Regions from separate parts of the Streptomyces sp. MS06 genome, predicted to be linked through region 1. Evidence: riboswitches for the same ligand, from Rfam matches in the RefSeq annotation. Region 1 holds a riboswitch; each other region holds the start of a gene.
The links. Region 1 has a riboswitch for cyclic di-AMP ahead of ACL02U_RS18275 (C40 family peptidase). Riboswitches for the same ligand answer to the same signal wherever they lie in the genome.
Positions count from the first base shown of each region.

Region 2: it holds a riboswitch for cyclic di-AMP, as region 1 does, so the genes downstream of both, ACL02U_RS25280 (transglycosylase family protein) here and ACL02U_RS18275 (C40 family peptidase) in region 1, are expected to answer to the same signal.
Region 3: it holds a riboswitch for cyclic di-AMP, as region 1 does, so the genes downstream of both, ACL02U_RS17845 (M23 family metallopeptidase) here and ACL02U_RS18275 (C40 family peptidase) in region 1, are expected to answer to the same signal.

Region 1 covers NZ_JBJZOJ010000031.1:20,844-25,887, forward strand. Annotated here, with positions in the region: gene ACL02U_RS18255 (8-amino-7-oxononanoate synthase) at 1-324, shown strand, start outside; gene ACL02U_RS18260 (DUF397 domain-containing protein) at 376-606, opposite strand; gene ACL02U_RS18265 (helix-turn-helix domain-containing protein) at 616-1,473, opposite strand; gene ACL02U_RS18270 (ATP-binding protein) at 1,702-2,163, shown strand; gene ACL02U_RS18275 (C40 family peptidase) at 2,570-3,043, opposite strand; cyclic di-AMP (ydaO/yuaA leader) riboswitch at 3,047-3,250, opposite strand; gene ACL02U_RS18280 (urease subunit gamma) at 4,149-4,451, shown strand; gene ACL02U_RS18285 (urease subunit beta) at 4,462-4,773, shown strand; gene ACL02U_RS18290 (urease subunit alpha) at 4,766-5,044, shown strand, end outside.
Region 2 covers NZ_JBJZOJ010000055.1:10,023-15,066, reverse strand. Annotated here, with positions in the region: gene eno (phosphopyruvate hydratase) at 1-110, opposite strand, end outside; gene ACL02U_RS25280 (transglycosylase family protein) at 620-1,351, opposite strand; cyclic di-AMP (ydaO/yuaA leader) riboswitch at 1,356-1,523, opposite strand; gene ACL02U_RS25275 (transglycosylase family protein) at 1,744-2,886, opposite strand; gene ACL02U_RS25270 (cytochrome P450) at 3,178-4,713, opposite strand; gene ACL02U_RS25265 (nucleoside triphosphate pyrophosphohydrolase) at 4,710-5,044, opposite strand, start outside.
Region 3 covers NZ_JBJZOJ010000030.1:20,032-25,075, reverse strand. Annotated here, with positions in the region: gene ACL02U_RS17860 (hypothetical protein) at 29-670, opposite strand; gene ACL02U_RS17855 (dihydrofolate reductase family protein) at 859-1,995, opposite strand; tRNA gene ACL02U_RS17850 (tRNA-Met) at 2,605-2,678, shown strand; cyclic di-AMP (ydaO/yuaA leader) riboswitch at 3,167-3,324, shown strand; gene ACL02U_RS17845 (M23 family metallopeptidase) at 3,336-4,397, shown strand; gene ACL02U_RS17840 (aldo/keto reductase) at 4,779-5,044, shown strand, end outside.

The DNA.
Region 1 (5,044 bases):
CTGGCCGCCCTCCGGCTGATCGGACGGGAGCCGCGGCGGGCGGTGCGGGCGCGCACGGTGGCGGGCGAGCTGCACGACCGCCTGACGGCCGCGGGGCTGGACGCGGTACGCCCCGACGCCGCGGTCGTCTCCGTGCGCGCGCCGTCACCCGAGGGGGCCGTGCGATGGGCCGCGGACTGCCGGGCGGCCGGGCTCGCCGTGGGCTGCTTCCGGCCCCCTTCCGTGCCCGACGGGATCTCGCGGCTCAGGCTGACCGCCCGAGCGGACCTCTCCGAGGCGCAGATCGAGCGCGCTGTACGGGTCATCGGCGAGACGCGACCATGAGTCGGCGTACCACGGCCGTGCGTCGCCCCGGGGGAGCGGGGCCGTACCGGGTCAGGCCCGGCTCACCGCGGCGGTGAAGTCCGCCCAGCTTCCGGGGGAGAAGAGCAGCGCGGGCCCGGCCGGATGCTTGGAGTCGCGCACGGCGAGCAGCCCGGCCGCCGGCCCCCGTGCCGGCCGTGCCGTCTCGACGCAGTTGTTGGCCCCGGTGCTGTAGCTGCTGCGCAGCCAGCGCACCTCGGGCAGCTGGGTAGCGGACCACTTGTTGCGAGGCGGAGCGGTCATGGGTCCTCCCTACGTTCCGTCACCTGTCGCGGCGATGAGTTCCAGCGAGTCCTCGGGTGAAAGGGCGTGCGCCCTCAGGGAGTCGAAGGCCTCCGAGTAAGCCCGGAGGTCTTCTTTCCGTTCGAGGTGGAGGCTACTCGTCAAGTGGTCGATAACGACAACATCCAGATCGGAAGTGCTCGAAAATGAGAAGATAACGAAAGGCCCGGTGATGCCGATATGCGCCCCCGCGGAGAACGGCAGCACCTGGAGCAGTACTTGGGGCAGGCCGGCGGCCTCTGCCAGTCGCGCCCGCTGCCGGGCCATCACCTCGGGCCCGCCCACCTCCCGGTGCAGCACGGCCTCGTCCAGCACCGCGCTGAGCCTGAGCGGCGGGTCCGACCGCAGCACGTCCTGGCGTGCCAGCCGCACCTCGACCAGGGCGTCCAGCCGGTCGTCGTCGACCTCGTCCACGGCGGCCCTGGTCACCGCGCGGGCGTACTCCGGCGTCTGCAGCAGTCCCGGCACCACCGAGGTCTCCAGTGTCCGCATCGCGCTCGCCTGCGACTCCAGCGAGATGAAGTCGCGGTAGGTGGGCGGCAGTACCCCGCGGTAGGCGTGCCACCAGTGGTCCCGCACCGTGTTGCGGGAACCGGCGAGCACCAGCAGCAGCTCGCGGATCCCGGTGTCCTCGACCCCGTAGGCGTCCAGCAGTAACCGCACATCGGCCGGTTTCGCGCCGCTCGTGCCCGTCTCGATTCGGCTGACCTTCGACTGGTGCCAGCCCACCAGCCGAGCCGCCTCGCCGCTGGTGAAACCCGCACCGGTGCGCAGGGAGCGAAGTTCGGCGCCCAGCTTCCGGCGGCGGACCGCGGGACCGTCCTGCATCGCGCCACTCCTCCTCGTATTCCTTTACTCCTGTCGCCCTGCCAAATATGTGCTGCAGTAACAGAGTTCACCGCTTCGAGCGACAGATATATGCACATCTTGGTGGATCGCCGCCCATGAGCGCCCCTGTGGTGGCAGTCTGGCGGCCAAGCACCAGTCCGGGACCGTACTCGAACCATCCGCCTCGCGTGCCGGACCGCGGTCCCGCGGGAAAAGGACGACGTCGCCATGGCAGATCTTCTGGAAGCATCCGTCACTCTGCCGAGCGATCCCGCCTCGGTACCCGCGGCCCGTGCCTTCGTGGCCGGCACCCTCGCGGAGTGGGGGCTGGCGGAGGACTCGGACACCGCCGACACCATCCGGCTGATCGTCTCCGAGCTGGCCACCAACGCCGTCCAGCACACCTTCGGCCAGTCGCCGACCTTCACGGTGGGCCTCACCCTGGAACGGGACGAGGAGCTGCGCATCGGCGTCACCGACAGCCATCCCCGCTTCCCCAGACGGCTCCCCGCGGCCGTTCAGCAGGACAACGGCCGCGGGATGGTGATCATCCGATGCCTGACCGCGGAGTGCGGCGGGAGCCTCACCGTGCGCCCCACGCCGGAGGGCGGGAAGACCGTCTCCATCGCCCTGCCGTGGACCGTCACCGCGGTCGACGCGGTCCCCGCGGTCCACCGGCCCGAGCCATGAGCCCCCGCTGGGCGGGGCGCGGCTCACGCCGGCACCGGTGCCGGCGGGGCTCCGCCCGCGACCGGCACGTCCGGCCCGGGCCGGGCCGGCCCGGGCCCGCCCGGAGGGAGCCCGGGGCCCGCACCGCCATCACCCGGTACACGCGGCCACTGCCGTGTACGGGCGTCACCCGGGCCCGCGACGCGGCGCCCGGCGGACACGGCCTCGACGGCACCTCGTTGGTCGCCACCGCCCGGCCGCCGCCACCGCCCGGCCGCCGCCCCCGCCCGGCCGCCGCCACCGCCCGGCCGCCGCCCCCGCCCGGCCGCCGCCACCGCCCGGCCGCCGCCCCCGCCCGGCCGCCGCCCCCGCCCGGCCGCCGCCGGGCCTGCTCGCCGGCGGACCCGGCCGTCGTCCGACGCGGCCGTCAGCGGACCCGGCCGTACCAGACGCTGCCGGTCCAGATCTTCTGCAGCCGCACCACGTCGCCGGTCTTCGGCGCATGCCAGATCCGCCCCCGTCCGGCATAGATGCCGACGTGGTAGACGCTCCGGCCGTAGTGGAAGAAGACCAGGTCACCGACTCTGCGGTGGCGGGCGGCAACGTGATGGGTGCGGTTGTACTGCTGGGCCGCCGTTCGGGGCAGCTTCTTACCCGCCTTCTTGTACGAGTACAGCGTCAGACCGGAGCAGTCGAAGCGGTACGGGCCCGTGGCGCCCCACTGGTAGGGCGAGCCCTTCTTGGAGGCCGCCACGTGGAGCGCCTTCGTCGCCACCGTGGCGGCCGCGGCGTCCGGGGCGAAGCCCGGTACCAGGACCGAGCCGCCGACCGCGGCGAGCGTGAGGGCCGAGGCGGTCCCGGCGCGGGCCATGAGGGACGGGACACGATTGGGCACAGTCATGCGCAACCCTTCGTCATCCGCCTGTGAAGGATGACCTGTCGGATTCGGGCTGGCGAAGTTGCCCGGTCGCCGTGGCGGCGACTTCACCCCAAGGACCGCTCGGAACTGACGCTCCGGCAGCCCGTCGTGCTCGGGTCCTCCACTCCTGCCGATCCACTTCTGTCGACCCGTCGCCCGGACGGCGGCAGGACTCGGCGTCCGCCCGGACCGCCCCGCCGTCTGTGGCGGGGGCTTGCCGTCAGTCAGGGATCCTCACCCACGGGCGCCGGAGAATCACAACGGAACCTGGCCTATGTGTCGTTGGTCACCCTTCCTCCGTTGGGGTGGGTGCGGGCCGGCCGGACCCGGCGTCCACCCTGCGGACCTGCCCCGGACCAGCGGCGTAGACGTACGGCGGGTTGCCGGGCCGGGAGGGCGGCGCAACCGCGGCGAGCCCGAAAAAACCGGTGCGGATACGCCGATGAGGGGACCGTCGTTCGGCGCGTTTCAACGGGGCCGCGCCGGACCCGTCGCGGGGTCCGGTACAGGGCGGCGCGAACGGAGGTTGTCAACCGCCGACGCGCGGCGGCGCACCGCCCGCGCCGGGAGGCACCGCGGCCGTCCGACCGGCAGGGTGTGGTCCCGCCCGCCCGAACCGACGCCCGCGTCGTCCCGAACCGGTGCCCGCCCCCTCCCGCGCGTCGCCCCGCCCTCGACGAGCTGTCCCGGCGCGCGGCCGGCGAGCCGCCCCCTCCCGTGCGTCGCCCCGCCCCGGACCGCCGCCCTGCCGCCCGCCCGTCCTCCGTCCCAGGGACCGTCCTCCGCCTCACGGGGCGTCCTGCGCCCCGGAGGACGACTTCTGTCCCGGACCGTCACCCGGTCGGCGCGCGACTCGCCCGTGTGCGGCGGTATGCGGCACGCCAGGACGCGGTCATGAGGTGATCAAGGTTCGGTTTAACGTCGTTGAAACTCCACCGAACTAACCTGCCCCACCACGCCACCTGGGGTTTTCGTATCCGGTTCGCGAAGGTTCGCGCGGTTCGTCCGTGTGCTACGTGTATTCCCTGGCGCGGTGGCTGCGGCAGCCGGACCCCGCACGGTCCGGAGCGAGGAGGTGAGGTGGGACATGCAACTGACCCCGCACGAGCAGGAGAGGCTGCTGATCCACGTGGCGGCCGACGTCGCCGAGAAGCGCCGCTCCCGAGGGCTGAGACTGAACCACCCCGAGGCCGTCGCCCTGATCACCTCGCACCTCCTCGAAGGCGCCCGCGACGGCAGGACCGTCGCCGAGCTGATGTCCTCCGGGCGGAAGGTGCTCACCCGCGACGACGTCATGCCCGGCGTGGCCGAGATGGTCCACGACGTGCAGGTGGAGGCCACCTTCCCGGACGGCACCAAGCTCGTCACCGTGCACGAGCCGATCGTCTGAGGGGGCGGCGATGACACCGGGAGAGATCCTCTTCGCCGACGGTCCGATCGTGTGCAACGCGGGCCGCGAGGTCACGGCACTGCTCGTGCTGAACGCCGCCGACCGCCCCGTGCAGGTCGGTTCCCACTACCACTTCGCGGAGGCCAACCCGGGCCTCGAGTTCGACCGTGCGGCGGCCCACGGCAGGCGGCTGAACGTTCCCGCCGGCACCGCCGTGCGCTTCGAACCCGGTATCCCCGTCGAGGTCGAACTCGTCCCGCTGGCCGGCGCCCGCGTCGTACCCGGCCTGCGCGGCCGGACCGGAGGTGCCCTCGATGCCTGAGATCTCGCGCGCCGCGTACGCCGACCTGTTCGGCCCCACCACCGGTGACCGCATCCGGCTCGCCGACACCGAGCTGCTCGTCGAGATCGAGGAGGACCGCTCCGGTGGGCCCGGACTCGCCGGCGACGAAGCGGTGTTCGGCGGCGGCAAGGTCATCAGGGAGTCGATGGGCCAGTCCCGGGCCACCCGTGCCGAGGGCACCCCGGACACGGTGGTGACGGGCGCCGTCGTCATCGACCACTGGGGGATCGTCAAGGCCGACGTCGGCATC
Region 2 (5,044 bases), on a different contig from region 1:
ACGGCGGCACGACCCGTGCTGCCGTCGTCGAGGCCGACCTCGACCTCGACCGTGGGGTTGCCTCGGGAGTCCAGGATTTCCCGGGCTACGACGACGTCGATGGACGGCACGAGCATCTCCTTCTTGGGATGTGACGCTGGAAGTGCGGGGCCACGTGAGCCTTGCGACTAGAGCCTAACCGTCTCAGGGCCATCGGCCAGCCGACCGACCGGCCCGTGGACAGGACCGACCGTACCCTTTGTTTTCTAACGGAACAAAGGGGAGGGCGCCTTTTCGGAACGACGGCCCGGCGGAACGGGTGCGGGGCGGAGGGGCCGCGCAGGGCGGACCGGGTGCGCGGTGGAAGGGCGACGCAGGGCGGACCGGGTGCGCGACGGAAGGGCGACGCAGGGCTGGCCGGGGTGCGCAACGGAAGGGCGGGCGCGCCGCGTACCGGGGTCGGCCGGCGCGGGGGCCGCACGGGGGCGTGCCGGGCGATCCGCAGAGGGGGTTGCGCGGCGATCCGGAGGGGAGCGGGCGCGGCGGCCGTAGGGGGCGGGGGAGGAAAAGACCCCGCCCCGGTGCGTACGGGGGAACACGCACCGGGGCGGGGAGCCCGTGGGGACGGGGCCGCTGAACCTTACTTCAGGTGCAGCTGCTGACCCGGGTAGATGAGGTCGGCGTCGTCGATGATGTCCTTGTTGAGCTGGAACAGCTTGTGCCAGCCGCCCTTGACGTGGTGGCTCGCCGCGATCGCGCTGAGGCTGTCGCCCTTGACCACCTTGTACTCGCCGTCGCCCTTCCTGACCTTCTTGCCGGTCGGGGTGGTGACGGTCTTGTGGCTCTGCTCGGTCTTGTGCGTCTGAGCCGGGCGCTCGGCGGAGCGGGAGGTGCTCTGCCCGGTGGAGCGCTGGGTGGTGGACTGGCTGCTCTGACCGCTCTGACCGCTCTGGCTGCTCTGGCTGCTCTGGCTGCTCTGCGTGGAGCCGCCGTTGTAGGCCGCGCCGGACAGACCGGTGCCGCAGACCGGCCAGGCACCCTTGCCCTGGCCCGCGAGCACCTTCTCGGCGATCGCGATCTGCTGCGACTTGCTCGCGAGGTCGGCGCGGGCGGCGTACTGCGTACCGCCGTAGGCGGCCCAGGTGGAGGCGGTGAACTGCAGGCCGCCGTAGAAGCCGTTACCGGTGTTGATGGACCAGTTGCCGCCGGACTCGCACTGGGCGACGGCGTCCCACTCGGAGGCGGTGGCGGCGGAGGCGGTGCCGGACGCGATCAGCGGGGCGGCGACGGCGGCGCCGGCGACACCGGCGATGGCGATGGCGCGGCTGGCCTTGGACGGACGACGGTGCTTGCCCTTGCCGGAAAACAGCATGGAAGGATCCCCTCACCGACGCCTGCGAGGTGAGCTGTCGGGTTCGGGCCTGGTGAGTTGCCCGGCCGGCCCCTCCTGGGAGGCACGGCTTCACCCCAAGCCGGTCCGGTTCGACTGCCCGGCACGGCACTTACCTTGGGTCCCCCGCTCCTGCCTACGGCGCTCGAAGCGACGACTGTTCCCGAGCGGCCGCTGGCAGGATTCGGCGTTGCGGCAGCCGGGGCTCGCGGTGACGAGCGATCCTGACGGTAGACACGCGATCCGCCGGAATTCAAAGACGATCAGGGCTTCTGAGACTCATCCCACAGTTTCGCCAAACCGGACATCAGACATCGAACGGGGCGTTAACTCCCAGTGTTTTTGCCCGGTTCAGGCGACCTGCCGGAAACCGGCTACGCGTCGGCGTGCAAGGTCTGACCGGGGAGGATGTGGCCGGGGTCGGCACCGACGACGTCCTTGTTCGCGGCGTAGAGCGCGCGCCAGCCGCCGTCGACGCCAAGGGAGTCGGCGATGGAGGCCAGGGTGTCGCCGGCGCGGACGGTGTACGAGTCACCGCCGTCCGCGGCATGCCGACCACCGGAGGCGGCGGCATCGGTTCCGGCACCCCTGGCATCCGGCACACTCGCGACATCTCCGGCACCGGGGGCATCCTCGTTCGCCCTGGGGCCGCGATGCCGGCCGGTACCCAGCGCACCGGTGTCCACAAGGTACGAAGAACCGGCGCTCTGCCCCTCGTTGCCCGGATCGCCGGTTTCCTCACTTTCTCCGGAAGTCGCCCCGGAAGTCCCGTCGGCACCCTGCGGGTCGGCGACACCCGACGGCGCCCCGGCGGGGGAACCGTCACCCGCCGCACTCCCCCCACCAGAGGAGGGCGACAGGGAGGGCGAAGCGGACGAAACATCCCCGGACGGTGCCGAATCCGGCGAACCCGTCGAAGTGCCGGAAGAGGACGAAGCGCTGCCCGGCGAAGCAGAGGAACCGGCTACCCCCGAGGATCCGGCCGGGGCCGACCCCGCCCCATCGGACGCGCCCGAGTCGCCGAAGTCGCCGGAGCCGTCCGGCGATCCCGGTGAATCGGACAGCCCGTGCGAGCCGGACGAGCCGGATGAAATTCCCGAACCCGCCGAACCGGCCGAACCTGCTGATCCGGAGGATCCGGACGATCCGGATGCTTTGCCCGAGGTTGCGTCACCCGCGACACCGGTGTCGACATCGGCCGATCCGGAGTCCTGGGCGAGACCCGAGACCGGCCCGCACAGCGGCCAGTGGCCGACGCCCTGGTCCGCCAGCACCTTCTCGGCGACCGCTATCTGCTGGGAGCGGCTGGCGAGGTCGGGGCGGGCCGCGTACTTCAGGCCACCGTGCGCCTCCCAGTCCGCCTGGGTCAGGTGCAGTCCCCCGTAGACGCCGCTGCCGGGGTTCGCACTCCAGGAGCCGCCGGTCTCGCACTCCGCCACCTTGTCCCAGGTGCTGCCGTCGGCCGCGTGCGCGCCGGCGGCGCCGAGGAGCGGGATGGCGATGGCGGAACCGGTCACTCCGGCCGCGACGACGAGAGCCGGAGCCTGACGGGGGCGACGGTGACGGCCGTTCCCGGTGAGCATGCAGGGGCCTTTCGCGAGACAGCGGGGACCGGCGTGGCAGGTGATGCGATGCGCCACGCTGACGAGTGAACGTATCGGCTGACGATCAGTTGTCACAAGTTAATGCCGCGCAGATCACGTGAAGATCACAGAAGTGAGCATGTGTCAGGTCGGTGGTGTGGGTTCCGTGTTCCCGTCGGGCCCGGGACCGGGAGGCGCGGTACGGCGGCGGACGCCACCGCCGGGTCACGGCACCGTGCGCCCCCGGTCGACGGGCGTGAACTCCACCGGCAGGGTGCGCAGTCCACGCATGATGAGTCCGCCGCGCCACCGCAGATCCGCCGGATCCGCGGCCGGTCGCAGGTCGGGCAGGCGGGTCAGCAGGGTGGCGAGCGCGGTACGGCCCTCCAGCCGGGCGAGCGGCGCTCCGAGGCAGTAGTGGATGCCGTGCCCGTACCCGAGGTGCTGGTTGTCGCCTCGGGACAGGTCGAGCGTGTCGGGGTCGGTGAAGCGGTCCGGGTCGCGGTCGGCGGCGGCCAGGACGACCAGGACCGGGTCGCCGGGTGCGATGTCCCGGCCGCCGATACTGACCGGCCGGGTCGCGAAGCGCCAGGTGGCGAGTTCGACGGGACCGTCGTAGCGCAGCAGTTCCTCCACGCCGGTGGCGAGCAGAGCCTGGTCGCCGGCGGCCAGCGAGGACTGCAGCCGGGAGCGCTGGCCGGGGTGGGTGAGCAGGGCGTGGGTGCCGTTCCCGATCAGGTTGACGGTGGTCTCGAACCCGGCGAACAGGAGGATGAACGCCATCGCGGCCGCCTCGTTCTCGGTCAGGTGCTCACCGTGGTCGGAGGCGCGGATGAGACCGGAGATCAGGTCCTCGCCGGGGGCGGGTTCGGCGGGCAGTGCCTCGCGCTTGCGGTGGATGAGGTCGGCCAGGTAGCCCCGCATCTTCTTCACCGAGCGCGCGACGCCGCCGCGGGGCCCCTTGCCGTGACGGATCATCATGCCCGCCCAGTCCCGGAAGTCGTCCTGGTCCTCCCTGGGCACACCGAGCAGGTCGCAGATGGCGTAGATGGGGAGCGGGAAGGCGAACTCGTGGATGAGGTCGGCGCTGCCCCGCGCGGCGAACCCGTCGATGAGCCGGTCGGTCAGCTCCTGCACGCGCGGCGCGAACTCCGCGACCCGGCGCGGCGTGAACGCCTTGGACACCAGGCGGCGCAGGCGGGTGTGGTCCGGCGGGTCGATGTTGAGCAGATGGGTCATCAGCTCCGCCTTGCGCTCCCCCGGGATGCCCGTCTTCCCCTTGGCGTGCGCCGGCTCGTCGTGGTGCGCCGGGTTCTTGCTGAGCCGCGGGTCGGCCAGCGCCTGCTTGGCGTCGGTGTACCGGGTGACCAGCCAGGCCTCCACGCCGCTGGGCAGCCTGGTGCGGTGCACCGGCGCGTGCTCGCGCAGCCAGGCGTACGCCGGGTACGGGTCGCTGGCGAACTCCCAGCCGAAGAGTTCGGGGGCGGGCTCGGGGACTGCGGCCGCGTCCGGGTCCGGGTCCCCATTCGGGTCCGGGTCCGCATTCGGGTCCCCGTCCGGCCTCGGGTCCCCGTCCGGACTCGGGTCCCCGTCCGGCCTAGGGTCCCCGTCCGGCCTCGGGTCCCGGTGCGGGTGGGGATCGGGCCGGGGGTGCGCCTCCCGGTGCTCCCGCTGGAGCGGACATCCGGGCGGGGGAGCGGAGGACGGATCCGGCTCCGGCTCGGGGCCGGGCGGGGGTGCGGGGTGGGGCTGGTCGGTCACTCCTCGACGGTATCCGCCGGACGGTGCGACTCGACGTCCCGGTGGGCGGACCCCGCCGCCGGCGGGACGGTGTCCGTCTCCGCACCGCCGGGCCCGCCGGGCGCGGACGGCACGCCTCCCCCGACGGCGCGGGCCGCCTCCGCCTCCCGGATCGCGTCCCGGTAGGCGCGGGCCGCCGCACGCAGCGCCGTCTCCGGGTCCACGCCCTCCGCCTCGGCGCGGGCCGCGAGCGCCAGCAGCTCGTAGCCGGGACCGCTGCCCGAGGGCAGCGGCACCGCGAGGTCCGCCGTGCGCGCCCGGGAGGCCAGCTTCGCGGCGAGGGCCAGCGCGG
Region 3 (5,044 bases), on a different contig from region 1:
GCTGCACCGCGGGCCGGTACCGGGCCGCTCAGTAGCGCTGAGCCTTGGCGATCTCGGCGGTGAGCCTGGGTTCCAGGGGCTTGCGGCTGATGGCGAGGGGGTGCGCCTTCTCGCCCGGCTTCAGGTCCTCGGCGCCGACGTAGCGGGTCTCGGCGACCTTGCCGTCGGGGTCCCGGAAGTCGACCTGCACGGCGTAGGAGGCGGTCTTGTCGGTGCTGTTGGTGATGTTCACGATCAGGGCGAGCAGGCCGCCCGTCTGGGGTGTCGGCATGCCGGTGAGCGATACGTCGGAGATCGCGTTGCCCCGGCCCTCGACGTTCTCGAGCGCCTTCCGGGCGGCCGCGTTGGCGCGCTCCGCCTCGGCCGAGACCGATGCCTCGAACTCCGAGGCGCGGGCCGAGGCGGAGGATGCCGCGGCCGAGGCCCTGGCACGGGCCGACGCCTTGACGGACGCCCCGAGCGAGGAGAGGGCGGACGGCGGGGTGCCGGAGAACGAGGCGGTCTCCGGCCCGGTGGGAGTGGGAGTGAACGAAGGGCTGCTGCCGCCGCTGTCCGTGCTGCAGGAGACGAGCGACGCGGCGGTCAGCGCCGCCAGCCCCAGCCCGGCCAGTGTTCCGGCGACCGGGCGCTGCCGGACGGGGTTCCGTGCGCGGGGTGCACCAGTGCTCATGGGGTGGCTCGCTCTTCGTCGTGGCAGCCCGGGCGCCGCCCGGCGGCTGCGCATGTCGGACGTCCTGAAAAGTGCGTGGAGGGCATCACCGGACCATTGCGTCACGGTCGCCGCGCGTGCGCACGCCGGAGGCGGTGACGGAGGGACCGGTGCCGCCATCCGGTGGAAGGACCGCCGCCCCGGCGGAGTCAGCCCCCCACCAGGTGCCGGTTCGGTTCCTTGGCCCGCTGCTCGTACTCCGGCAGTACGACGACGACGGCGCCGCCCGACGTCAGCAACGCGTTCCCGTCGGCGCCCGCGACGAAGGTGTCCGGCTCGCGCCAGGCGGTCACCACCCGGCGGACGCCCGCGTCCAGGATCAGCCGGGCGCACGGGGCGGGGCGGGAGGCGCGGCGGGCGCAGGGCTCCAGGCTGCTGAAGACGGTGGCGGTGGCCAGCCGCGGGTCGCCGGGCGAGATCTTGGCCAGGGCCGCCTCCTCCGCGTGCACCACCGGGTCCGCTCCCTCGCGGGAGTGGCCGCGGGCCAGTTCGGACCCGTCGGACGCGACGACCACCGCGCCCACCGAGAACGCGGTCTCCGACGGGGGGCACTGCGCCGCGAGGTCGCAGGCCAGCTCCAGCCACCGGCGGTCGGCGGCCGAGACCGCCGGTCCGGTGCCCGGCGCCGTGGGGGCGTAGCGGGCCAGGACGACGTCCTCGATGCGGCGGGTCTCCAGGAGGCGCAGCCGTCCGCCCTGGTAGGCGCCGGGCCCGAACAGGCGGGGGGCGTCCGGGTCGCCCACGAGGAGCGGGGCCAGGACGAGCTGCAGTTCGTCGGCCAGGCCCTGCTGCAGAAGCTGGGTGTGGACGGTGCCGCCGCCCTCGACCATGAGACGCCGCACGCCGCGCTCGTCGTACAGGTGCTCCAGCAGGGGCCGCCAGTCGCGCAGCTCCGGGCCCAGGGACACGACGTCCGCCGCCAGGCCGGCCCGCCGGGCCCGCTCGGCGCCCTCGTCCGTCGTACAGACCAGCTTGGCACCGCCGGTGTGCCAGAAGCGGGCCGCCGGATCCAGATCGCCGGACGCGGTCACCGCGACCTTCAGCGGGAACTCCGGCCGGCCCGCCGCGACGCGTGCGGCACGCCGCTCCGGAGAGTTGACCAGCAGGCGCGGGTTGTCGGCGCGGATGGTTCCGGCCCCGACCAGGATCGCGTCCACCGACGCCCGCACCTCGTCGACCCGGTCGAAGTCGGCCGGGCTGGAGAGCAGGAGGCGCTCGGGGCCGGTGTCGTCCAGGTAGCCGTCGAGGGAGACGGCGGCGGAGAGGAGGACGTGGGGGAGGGGCATCGGGTGCTCCAGGGCGGGGCTCGTGCGTACGGAGGGCGGGCGATGTGCGGGCGGGTGTGCGGGCGGGTGTGCGGGTGTGCGGGCCCAGGCGGGTCGGGGGGCCCGCGGGTGTCGGCGGGCCGGCGGGCCGGCGGGCCGGTGGGGTGGCGGGCCGGCGGGCGTGGTGTGGGCGGGGTGGCGGGTCGGTGGCGGCAGGGCGGCCGCCGGGCGTGCCGTCCCCCGTGCGCGGGGGAATGCACCCCGGGCCCTCGGGCCGCTGCCGCACCGCTTCATCCTGGCCGTTCCCTCCGGGCCGCGGGCCGCCGGCTGCTCGCCGCCGGTGCCGCCGAGCGTACGAGACCCGCGGACGATCGTTCGTGCCCGGCCGGCCCGGACCGCGGCCTCTCCGGGGCCCGGCGGGCTCCGCCGGGACCGGCCGGTGGCGGAAGCGGGGTGGCGCCGGGGCCGGTGCGGGGCCGACGGAGGTGCGGGATGGCGGAGGTGCGGGATGGGGGTGCCGGTGGTGCCGGTGGTGCCGGTGGCGAGGGTGGGCTCCGGGCGGTGGTGAGGGGCCCGGGGGAATCGATTCGCTCTTCGCGCCGCACATGCCGTACAGTGAAGGCACGCCGACGCGGGGTGGAGCAGCTCGGTAGCTCGCTGGGCTCATAACCCAGAGGTCGCAGGTTCAAATCCTGTCCCCGCTACTGAAGGCCGAGGGCCGGAAGCCGAAAGGTTTCCGGCCCTCGGCTTTTCTGCGTGACGGGAAGTGTGGAGCCCGCTCGCGCGGCGCGGTCCTCTCCGGTGCGGCGGTCCCCGGCGCCGGGTGGCTTCCGTCGGTCACGGATTCCGGCGCGGAAGTCGGCGTAGGGGTCACCGCGGAGGGCGTCGCCGAGGCCGTCGAAAGGCCACCGGGAAATCGCCGCGACGGTCCTCGGGGCAGGCGTCGGGAACGTCGTCACGGTACGTCAGCGGGCGACCTCCCTCCGATAACAACTGACACAACGTCAGTTTCGGGGTGCTCGGCGCCCCCCTCTCGAGACGGGGTCAACTAGCCCGTTTTCGCCCGTTCATGACCTGTAAGTCCAGGCCGAAAATGTTAATGATCAAGCCGAACGGCTTGGAATCTCGCCTACGCGTCTATTAACGTTCGATAACGCAGCGCGCTTGTCCCAGCCGTCACAGGAGGCGGCTACGTGCTCACGCGCCGAATCCCGTCAGGGAACCGGGGAACCACCGTATTGGGGTGAATCGGGCGCATGGCTCCGTCTGAGGGCGGTCGGCATGCGCGCGTAGGAGACCTTCCCGCTCCGAACCCGTCAGCTAACCCGGTAGGCGAGACGGAAGGAAAGGAGTACGCCCGCGTGGCGTCCAACCGGCTTGCCCCCGAGGCCCCGTACGTGCCGAGTCAGCGCGGCCCAGAGACGTTCGGCTACGGCGACCACCGCAGCGACGAAGGCCCCTGGGAGGAGTGGAACCCCACCGAGGAGTCCGTCCGTCCCGTCCGCGGTCGGCACCGCGTCGTCAAGCAGCGCGGCGGCGGACTCGCCCGCAGCTCCACCGTGCTGGGCGTCGGCGTCATCGCGGCCGTCGGCGCGGGCGGCATGGCCAGCGCGCAGACCGGCAAGCCGCCGGTGTCCATCTCGCTGCCCGACCTGCCCTCCGTCGGTTCGCTCATCTCCGACGGTTCCGGCGACGCCGGTGGCTCGCAGGCGGATGCGGCGGGCGGAACCGCCACGGCGCCGCTCAGCGGCGTCGGCATGACCGTCTCCGACAGCCGGCAGGGCTCGGCCGACGCCGGAGAGGCGCTGCGCAACCGCATCATGGCCCAGGCCGAGTCGCAGCAGGTCCAGGTCGACGCCAAGGCACAGGCCGCAACCGAGGCCTCCCTCGCCGAGGAGACCGAGAAGGCCGCCGCCGCCGCGGAGCAGAAGGCCGCCGAAGAAGCCGCCGCCGCCAAGAAGAAGGCCGAGGCGGAGGCCGCGAAGAAGGCCGAGGCCGAGCGCCTGGCCGCGCTGGCCCGCCAGTACACGCTGCCGGTCGTCTCGTACACCATCACCTCCACCTTCGGGGAGGCCGGCTCGCTGTGGTCCTCCGGCTACCACACCGGCCTCGACTTCGCCGCGCCCACCGGCACCCTGATCAAGGCGGTGCACAGCGGCACCGTCACCGAGGCGGGCTGGGCCGGTTCCTACGGCTACCGGACGATCCTCACCCTGGACGACGGCACGGAGCTGTGGTTCTGCCACCAGTCGTCGATCAACGTCAGTGTCGGCCAGAAGGTCAGCACCGGTGATGTCATCGGCCGGGTGGGGGCCACCGGCAACGTCACGGGCCCCCACCTGCACCTGGAGGTCCACCCCAACGGCCAGGCCACCGCGACCGACCCGATGGCGTGGCTGCGCGGCAAGGGCCTCACTCCCTGACCAGCGCTCCCTCCCGTTCCCCGGGGCGGTTCCGCGCCCCGCCCGGACCCGATGCGGGCGCCGGGTCCCCGACCTCGGCGGGCTCCCCGCGCCCGGAACCCTGCCGCCCCCACCGGGAGTGTCCCTCAGGGTGGCGCTCCGCTTCCCACTCGCACCCCTGACCCCCGGCGGTCCTGACGGCACCCCCCGACGTCGGGTCCGCCGGGCCTCCGCCGCGCCGGCGGCCGCACCCCGGGACCGGGCCCGACGACCGCCGGCCGGCGCGGCGTCCGCCACCGCCCGGGAACGGAGACCGCGGCCCACCCGGGACCGCGGGGAGGCGGCGGGGCCGGTCACCCCGCACCGGAATAGCCGCACGCACCGGCCGCGTTGACGCACACCATGACTTCTCTGCGCAAACTCGGCAGTTCCGACCTGGAGGTCTTCCCGCTCGCCCTCGGCGGCAACGTCTTCGGCTGGACCGCCGACCAGGACCTGTCCTTCGCCGTGCTGGACGCCTACGCGGCCGCCGGAGGCAACTTCATCGACACCGCCGACTCCTACTCGGCCTGGGCCGAGGGCAACCGGGGCGGCGAGTCAGAGACCGTCATCGGCAGGTGGGCGGCCGCCCGCGGCAACCGCTCCGACCTGGTGATCGCGACGAAGGT